4 regions of the Mesorhizobium sp. M3A.F.Ca.ET.175.01.1.1 genome follow, and region 4 is predicted to be linked to each of the others. Evidence: riboswitches for the same ligand, from Rfam matches in the RefSeq annotation. Region 4 holds a riboswitch; each other region holds the start of a gene.

Region 1 (2,195 bases), on a different contig from region 4:
ACCACGCCGACAACCGCGCCCAGAACCAGCCAGAACACCAGATCGGTGAGCGTCACGGCGACAACGAACTGGTGATGCAATCCTTCGGGAATCGCGGTCTCGAAGCTTTCCGGCTGCGGCGCGCCAATAATGTGAGGTGCCACGATCAGCGCCACGCCAAGAATGGCCAGCGGCAGCGACTTGCGGAAGGCAATCAGACCGAGCCCGGCCGCAGTCGCGATGACTGTCGAAACCCACCAGATCTGCCTCGGCAGCAGTTCGGCCGCCGGCATTGCCGGGAGTTCGGGCGGCAGGCCGAGGCCAGGCGCCAGTGTGAACACGGCAAAGCCAGCTAGGCCCCAGAACACGCCCTGGCGCCAGTTGCCGATGCCGCCCGCAAATTCCGAGACTGCGACCAGGATCAGCGCGAAGCCGATGCCGGTGACGATATTGGCGACGACATTGAAGGCGAATCGCTCGAAGCCGTCGGCCGGCGCCCAGCCCTCCTCCTCGGCTGGGGCAACTGCCTCGGCGGGCGCCGGGGCTGCGCTGCTCATCGCGCTGCCGGCGGCTGGAGCGGCTGCGCCCACAGGGTTGTCGTTGGTCGCGTGGTCATGGTGATGACCCTCGCCCGCCTTTTCATACACTTCCGCTTTGAGGATCAACGGAACGGTGGCATAGGCCTGCATGCAGGCGAGAACCACACCCGCCACGAGCCCGGCGATCGCCGCGATGAACACGACGTTGCGAAACAGATTCATGATGTCAAACCCTCGTCAGTGGCAGGGAAAAGCCATCGAGTGACGATAGTCGTGGGCAGCGTTGTGGACCGCATCGATATGCGAGAAGCCGACGAAGCCGACGACGAAAATGCCGAGCAGCGCGGCCATCGCCAGTTGCATGAAGCGCGACTGCGAGGAGACGGAAGCGCCGAGGGAAAAGGAAGCGGTATTCATGTCTTGTCCTTTCGCCCTCCACCCGAGGGCATAGAAGTCAACTTTCTTGTCGCCGGCAGGTCTCCTGGCTCGCGGATCCACGCCCTTCCCCACCTTCCCGAGGCAAATCCTCAGTGGTCTATGGGGCAGGACTACCGCACACAGTTGCGGGGGCAGCCACGGCTTTGGGCAGGAAGTCCACCCTCACCGCATTCCCTCTTGGCTCCAAAAACGGAACCGACGACATCGGCGACTATAGGCAGAATCGTCTCCCCCGGCAAACCAAATTCCGCCACGCTGGAGCGTGATTGCGGCACGGCTCGGTGTGCTAGGAGCCGGCGATTCTGGCAGCGACGAGCTGCTGCAGCCGCCACAGGTGAGCATCGTGAATGCCTCGGGCTTCGAGATTCCTGACGGTGTTGTAGAGATAGTCGGCGCCTGAACCCCAGTGGCCGCAGGAGGTCGCAAGCCTTCTGACCACCTCGCCTTCGCTGAGCACGCCGGTATAGGTGGTGCCCTTGCGGTTGATCACGAAGCCCAGGGCCCGAAATGGACCGCTGCCGCTGGCCAAGCTGAGCAGGCGCGGATGGTAGCTTGTCGGCTTGAGCGTCACCTCGCGCCTAAGCAGCTTGTTCAGCTGCTGACGGCGATCACCGTCGCTCAGCCGGAAGGCGACGCCCTTGCATTGCCCGCCGCGATCTAGCGCCATCATCAAGCCCGGGCTCTCTCTGGTGCCGCGCCAGCGTGTCATGTTCATACAGAAGGAACGGTGCCAGCCGCGCGCCACTGCGACCCGTTCCTCGACATGGTCGATCTCAGGCTTCCAGATCAGCGATCCGTAGCCGAACAGCCAGAGCGGCTCGGCGGCGGGGAGTTCAACCTCCAATGCATCGAGCATCGCTTCGTAGTCGGCGTCATCGAGATGCGCGGCATTTGGGTCGGGGCCACTGTCTTCGACGACCCGAAAACAACGGGCAACCAGTTCTTCGGTCAGAGACATCATTCTTGCGGACATTCGATGCACCTTGGGCCGCCGGCATCGCGCCGGCACTGACGGCGCGAGCTTAAGGGCCCCGAGCAGACGCCACAATGCGGGAGAGCAGCCATTCGCCCTCTGTTGTCGGCCCTAACCGTGATAGTCGTTGGGACGACTGAATCGGACTGCGAGATCATGAGCCTTCAAACGACGAACGAAGCCGTTCAGGACAAGCCGAAACACAGTCGCATCATCGCCATCGACATACTGCGCGGCATCGCGCTGATCGCGATGGCGAGTTACCA
Region 2 (2,195 bases), on a different contig from region 4:
AATTGCTGCGCATTTCCGCCCGCGCCCATGGCATCGCCACCTATGGCGATCTGCGCGATTATTTCCGCCTGGCGCCGGGCGACACGAAGGACCGCATCGAGGAACTGGTCGAGATGGGCGAACTGCTGCCGATGAAAGTGGAAGGATGGGACAAGACCGCCTATCTCCACAAAGACGCCCGCTTTCCGCGCCGCATCGACGCGCGCGCCCTGCTTGCGCCCTTCGACCCCGTCGTCTTCGAACGCACGCGCACCGAAAAGCTGTTCGGCTTTCGCTACCGCATCGAGATCTACACGCCGGCCGAAAAGCGCCAGTACGGCTACTACGTGCTGCCCTTCCTGCTCGGCGACCGCATCGTGGCGCGTGTCGATCTGAGAGCCGACCGTCCGGCCGGCGTCTTGCGCGTCCACGCTGCTTATGCCGAACCCGGCGCACCGCCCGAGACGGCCGCCCAGCTCTTCGACGAGTTGAAGCAGATGCAGGGCTGGCTTGGCCTCGACAGCATCGAAATAACGCCGGCCGGTGACCTCGGCCCGGCGCTGGCCGACATCGCGGTGTCGTAGCCGCGCGTTGACAGGCCGGTACCTCTAAGCCTAAATCCGCCGCAGACGGTCTTCTCCCGGCAAAGGGAGGAGCCAAGAGGGAATGCGGTGCGGGCTTACAAAATCCCAAATCCGCGGCTGTCCCCGCAACTGTAAGCGACGAGCCTCGGCCGAACACCACTGGGCATTCCCGGGAAGGCGGCATCGAGGCGATGACACGCGAGCCAGGAGACCTGCCGTCTGAGACTTTACGTATCCGAACGCCCGGCGGGTTTTCCGGGCAAGGAGCCTGGTTTTGGATCGCAACGGCAGTTTTCCGGCCAATATCGCGGACTTTGCGTCCGAACCTGACGACGCCTTGGCAGGCGTCACCGTCATCGTCTGCTCGTCCTGCCGCGACGAGACCGGATCGGATGCGCATCCGCGCGCCGGCGCCCAGTTGGCCGAAGACGCGCGCCGTGCCGCATCGGGCGAAAGAGTCCGCATTCGAACGGTCGAATGCCTCGGCAACTGCAAGCGCCGTCTGAGCGCAGCACTTTTGCGCGACGGTTGCTGGAGCTACGTCTTCGGCGACCTCGACACGACCAGCGGCACCGATCTCGTCACCGGAGCAAAACTTTTCGCCACCTCGACCGATGGCCTCATCCCGTGGCGCGGCAGGCCCGATTCCCTCAAGCGCGGTCTGGTTGCCCGCCTCCCTCCCCTCGACCTCCTGAAGGACTGACCTATGGACGCCCCTAATTCGCCCAATCTTTCCCGTGTTCCCTGCACCGTCGTCACCGGCTTTCTCGGCGCCGGCAAGACGACGCTGATCCGCAACCTGCTTGAAAATGCCAAGGGCAAGCGGCTGGCGATCATCGTCAACGAGTTCGGCGATGTCGGCATCGACGGCGAGATCCTGAAAGGCTGCGGCGTCGATACCTGCCCGGAGGAAAACATCGTCGAACTGGCCAATGGCTGCATTTGCTGCACCGTCGCCGACGACTTCGTGCCGGCGCTCGACCAGATCCTGTCGCGCACGCCGAAGGTCGACCACATCCTGATTGAGACCTCCGGCCTGGCCTTGCCGAAGCCGCTGGTCCAGGCTTTTCAGTGGCCGAGCGTGAAGAGCCGCGTCACCGTCGACGGCGTCGTAGCCGTGGTCGACGGTCCGGCGCTGGCCGACGGCCGCGTCGCTTCCGACATGGATGCCCTGCAGGCGCAACGTGCCGCCGACGATTCGCTCGACCATGATGATCCGGTCGAGGAGGTGTTCGAGGACCAGATCGCCTGCGCCGACCTGATCATCCTGTCGAAGAGCGATTTGATGGACGCGGCCGGCTCGGAGCGCGCCAACGCGGTCATCGGCGAGCACGTGGCGCGCGCGGTCAAGGTCGTTCCGACCGCACAGGGCAAGGTCGACCCGTCGGTGCTGCTCGGCCTTGGCCTCGCCGTCGAAGACGACATCGAGAACCGCAAGACGCATCACGATGACGAGCTCGATCACGAGCACGACGATTTCGATTCCTTCGTCATCGATATCCCGTCGATCGCCAATCCGGATGAGCTTGCAAAGCGCGTCGCCGTTGCCGCCGAGCAGGAAAACGTGCTGCGCGTCAAAGGTTTCGTCGAGGTCGGCGGCAAGCCGATGCGGCTGCTGCTGCAGGCCGTTGG
Region 3 (2,195 bases), on a different contig from region 4:
CGTAGTACCAGCCGGCGAAGAAGAAATCGGGCTGCACGGCGATCAGATTCTCGAGCGTCGGATATTTCGGCGCGAGTTCCGGGATCGAGCCCTGCGCGGCCTTGAACTCCGGCCCGACCTTGTACCAGCCGGTGATGCCGGTGAGACCGACGATCGAGGACTGCAGCTTCAGCGCGAAGGCCATCTCGGCCATGTTGAGGTCGTGAATGACGGCACGCTTTGGCGGCGCCTCGAAGGTCAGCGGCTTGCCGCAGCTGTCGATGGTGACCGGAAAAGCGAAGGCCGGCGAGGCGGCGAGCAAAAAGGCAAACGACAGCGCGATGCGTTTCAAGGGACAGGTGCTCCTTTGTTTGGACAGGTTCAGGATGGCGAGGATGCGCCGTTGGCAAGGTCGAAGACGGTGAGCTCGCGGTCTTCTGTCGGATGCGGCAGACGCAGCACATCGATGCCGAAGACCTGGCGCACGAGCTGGGCGTCAAGCGCCTCGCGCGGCGGCGCCAGCGCATGCAGCCGGGCATTGTTCATCACCGCCACCGTGGTGGCGAAGGGCGCCACCAGCGACAGGTCGTGCAGCACGGCAACGACGGTCATGCCGAAGTCCGCGACAAGGTCGAGAAGGTCGCCGCGGGCGCGCGGATCGAGATGGTTGGTCGGTTCGTCGAGGAACAGGATTTTTGGCTCCTGCGCCATGGCACGGGCGAGTTGCGCACGTTCCCGTTCGCCACCGGACAGCGAGCCGATCGTGCGGCAAAGCAGCGGCAAGAGTCCGGTCCGGCGCAGCGCATCCACGACGATATCGCGATCCTCGCGCTTGCGCCTGATGCCGATATGCGGGACGCGGCCAAGCTCGACATAGTCGATGAGAGTAACCCGCGGATCAGGCTGGTCGGCCTGGCCGACGACGGCCATGCTGAGTGCACGCTCGCCCTGCGTGATCCTATCCAGCCGGCGTCCGGCCAGGCGCACCTCGCCGCTGGCCGGCCGCAGAGCACCACACAGCATGCGCAAGAGCGTGGTTTTGCCGGCACCGTTAGGCCCGACGATGGCCAGCCGTTCGCCCGGAGTGAGCGACAGGCTGACGCCATCGACCAGGAGCTTGCCGCCTGCCACGGCCGTCAGCCTGCGAGCTTCGAGAAGCTCAGTCATGGAGCTTCTCCCGAACGGCTTTTCGAATCAGGCCGGCTGATCCGAGCAAATAGCTTCGGCAGGGCGCGCACTCGTGGCGATCGATGGAGCCGTCCAACATTCCGTCACTCTCCAAATGGCGACGGAAGGATGCTGGACGGCCGGCTGACAGACCGGCGCCGCGTCTCCTCCCGGCACACCCCGTCCGGTCAACTCGTGTCGATGGCAGGTCTCCTGGCTCGCGGGTCGCCGCGCCATCCGCCTTCCCAGCCTTGTCGGCCAGTGGTTTTCAGATGGAGCTCGCCGCTCACAGTTGCGGGGGCAGCCACGGCATCGACCCGAGGCGGATCTCACCGTGTTCCCTTTTCACCCTTCGCCTTGCGGCTCGGGACCATGACGCAGCCATCCTAGGTCGCCCGCGCACGAGTCGCAACTGGCTTCCGTGCAATCTCGCCGGCTTGCGAAAATCCCGATTTCCGGCACTGCCTCAGCCAAACATCGGAAAAACTTCAGAAAGCGTTCGGGATTTCGCGGGCCCGAAAACGCAAAAAGATCGGGCTGGCGAAAGACCGGCCAAAACGCCGATCGCTCCCAGCCAACATTTTCCGGTCGCAGCATCCTCCCGGCGCGACCGCAACCTTGGTCACGGAGACAACATGATTGCCGCACTTTTCCATAACAGGCCGCTGAGGCGCCGCCTTGTCGCCGGCTCGATCGCCATCCTCGCCTGCGGCGCCGCCATGGTTTGGCACGGCGCACGCAGCGAGGCCTCGAACGCAAAGCCCGCCGCGCCGGAGATGAAACTGGTCAAGGCCATGGCGGTCGCCCCGACCCGCAGCGCCGACACCCGCACGGCCGTCGGTGAGATACGGCCGCGGCTCGAAAGCGACCTCGGCTTCCGCGTATCCGGCAAGCTGCTCGAACGCATCGCCGAGATCGGCTCGACGGTGAAGAAGGGTGAGGTGCTCGCCCGCATCGAAGACCAGGATTATCGCAACCGGCTCGCCAGCGCCGAGGCCGATGTCGCGGCGGCGCAAGCCGTGCTCGTCGAAGCAAGCGCCGCCGAGGTC
Region 4 (2,195 bases):
AGCCCATCGCGGTGGTCTTCTCGGCATGATGGCCGGGCGGCCGCGCAGCAACGAAGACATTGCTGGCGCGGCCGTCGAAGACGTCGTCGACGGCCGCATTGGCGGCGCCGATCGCCGTCACCGCGGCCTGCCAGCTCTTCGGGCTGGCGCTGGTGTCGGCGTCGATCGAGACGATGCCGCTCTCGGGAATGGCGGCGCGGACGCGGGCAACGAAATCCTGCGGGTGGGCATAGAGAATGGTCGCCTCATCGGCTTCCGGCGCCTTGACGCGATCCAGAGCCGAAAATGAGTCATCATCCAGCACACGCTCGATGGCGCGCAAACGGTCGGGCCGCTCGGGATGACCGGGTGGCGTAAGGTGTTCCAGGAATACCGGATGAGTGTAGAGACGGGTTGTCATGGCGCCTAATCTAGGCACGCGCAGCCCGGATGACCATGTTTCAGCGCCGAATGGCTGGGGAAAATTCGCGCCCGATAGTGTCGCTGACGGCATTGGCGCGGCGCCCGCCTCACGGTAAGGTCGTGTCACTGCCTGGTGCCCGCAACGCGCGGGAGAATCGGGAACACGGTTGAACTCCGTGGCGTGCCCAACGCTGTAAGGGGGACCGCGCCGGCAAAAGCCACTGTCGATGACGGGAAGGCGCCGGACGCGGGACGATCCCGAGCCAGAAGACCGGCCTGGCAGACATGGTCTTGCGCTTGGTCAGGCGCAGGGCTGCTGTCGCAAGGGGAAAAGCGATGCAGGCAGGAGCGGCCGCCGGCGGCGGCGATGACTTTGACCAATTGGCGCGCGAGGCGGTCTACCGGGCGATGTTCACCCGGCGCGACGTGCGCAGCCATTTCGTCGCCGACGATCTCGACGACAGCGTGCTGGCGCGGCTGCTGACGGCCGCCCATCACGCGCCGTCGGTCGGCTACATGCAGCCGTGGAACTTCATCGTCATCCGCGATGCTGAACGGCGCCGCCAGGTGCGCGACCTGTTTTTGGCGGCGCGCGAGCAGGAATTGCCGGCCATCGAGGCGGAGCGGCAGGCGCTCTACCGCAAGCTGAAGCTCGAAGGCATCTGCGAAAGCGCGCTCAATCTCTGCATCACCTGCGACCGGCAGCGCTCGCAGAACTCGCCGCTCGGGCGCTGGCACAATCCGGAGATGGATCTCTACAGCACCGTCTGCGCGGTGCAGAACTTCTGGCTGGCGGCGCGCGCCGAAGGCGTCGGCGTCGGCTGGGTCAGCATCATCGAGACCGAAGCGCTGAAGCGGCTGCTGTCGATCCCCGACCATGTCACGCCGATCGCCTATCTGTGCGTCGGCCGCGTCTCGGCATTCGCGCCGAAGCCGGACCTGGAAGCACATGGCTGGGGCAGGCGCCTGCCTTTGCCCGAACTGGTGATGAGCGAGACGTTTTGCGGCGCCGGCGAGGCACCGCTCAAATCGGCGATCGCCAGCCTCGGTCTCGGCGACCGGCCGAAGCCCTGATCAGGCGGCTGCTATCAAGCCGCCCGGGGCGCATCCCAGCGCGAGCCGCCGAAGGAATTGAGCGCCTTGTCGCGAAGCTCCCTGAACTTCGACGAGGTGTCGGCCAGGCGCCGGTCCCATTCGGGATTGGGAGCCTGGCCCTCGATGGCGGCGAAATAGACCTGCATCAGCGAGGCGATGGCGAAGGGCTCGATGAAGGCCGCCTTGAAAGCCCAGGCAAAGACGATGGCCAGCACGAAGGCCCAGCCGGCAAGCTGCCCGGGCATGACCCACAGGATGGCACCGGCCGGCGCCAGCATCAAAAGGAAGATGACGAAGGACACGCCCCACATGATCACCGCCAGCCAGACGGCGTTCTTGACCATGTGCTTGCCGTTCTGCGCGTAGAGCACGACCCCTTGCCTGGCGGTCTCGAAAGGCGTGTTCGAATTGATGCGGATATTGTAGCCGAGGATGATCTCGTCGACATAGGTCAGCGACAGGCGGATGACGGTGTTGATGAAGCTGACCACGCCACTGAGTCCCGGAATGGGCAGGAAGGCGGCGATGCCGCCGACCAGGCCGGAAATGGCGCGGATCGCGCCCTTCACCAGTTGGTCGACGACGAAAAGGATGTTGGCCTCGGCAAAGCGCTTGGTCACCACCTCACGCGCATAGGCGATCTGGCCCTGGCCGTCGGGCACGTCGTGGCCGTCGATCAGGTGGACGATCACGGCGAT

Evidence for each region. A riboswitch is a leader RNA that binds a small molecule or an ion and turns the genes downstream of it on or off. The one in region 4 is predicted to bind cobalamin.
Region 1: linked by a shared signal. The riboswitch ahead of EN818_RS23355 (CbtB domain-containing protein) and the one ahead of bluB (5,6-dimethylbenzimidazole synthase) in region 4 are both predicted to bind cobalamin.
Region 2: linked by a shared signal. The riboswitch ahead of EN818_RS15630 (DUF1636 family protein) and the one ahead of bluB (5,6-dimethylbenzimidazole synthase) in region 4 are both predicted to bind cobalamin.
Region 3: linked by a shared signal. The riboswitch ahead of EN818_RS28155 (ABC transporter ATP-binding protein) and the one ahead of bluB (5,6-dimethylbenzimidazole synthase) in region 4 are both predicted to bind cobalamin.

Annotation. Positions count from the first base shown of each region.
Region 1 is NZ_SRTP01000011.1:213,888-216,082, forward strand. Features, by position in the region: gene EN818_RS23350 (CbtA family protein) at 1-740, opposite strand, end outside; gene EN818_RS23355 (CbtB domain-containing protein) at 756-935, opposite strand; cobalamin riboswitch at 972-1,171, opposite strand; gene EN818_RS23360 (gamma-glutamylcyclotransferase) at 1,243-1,929, opposite strand; gene EN818_RS23365 (DUF1624 domain-containing protein) at 2,086-2,195, shown strand, end outside.
Region 2 is NZ_SRTP01000005.1:392,680-394,874, reverse strand. Features, by position in the region: gene EN818_RS15635 (winged helix-turn-helix domain-containing protein) at 1-563, shown strand, start outside; cobalamin riboswitch at 593-798, shown strand; gene EN818_RS15630 (DUF1636 family protein) at 838-1,266, shown strand; gene cobW (cobalamin biosynthesis protein CobW) at 1,270-2,195, shown strand, end outside.
Region 3 is NZ_SRTP01000018.1:74,283-76,477, reverse strand. Features, by position in the region: gene EN818_RS28160 (ABC transporter substrate-binding protein) at 1-331, opposite strand, end outside; gene EN818_RS28155 (ABC transporter ATP-binding protein) at 361-1,146, opposite strand; cobalamin riboswitch at 1,332-1,536, opposite strand; gene EN818_RS28150 (efflux RND transporter periplasmic adaptor subunit) at 1,782-2,195, shown strand, end outside.
Region 4 is NZ_SRTP01000003.1:8,992-11,186, reverse strand. Features, by position in the region: gene EN818_RS08050 (histone deacetylase family protein) at 1-400, opposite strand, end outside; cobalamin riboswitch at 517-697, shown strand; gene bluB (5,6-dimethylbenzimidazole synthase) at 739-1,476, shown strand; gene EN818_RS08040 (hypothetical protein) at 1,491-2,195, opposite strand, start outside.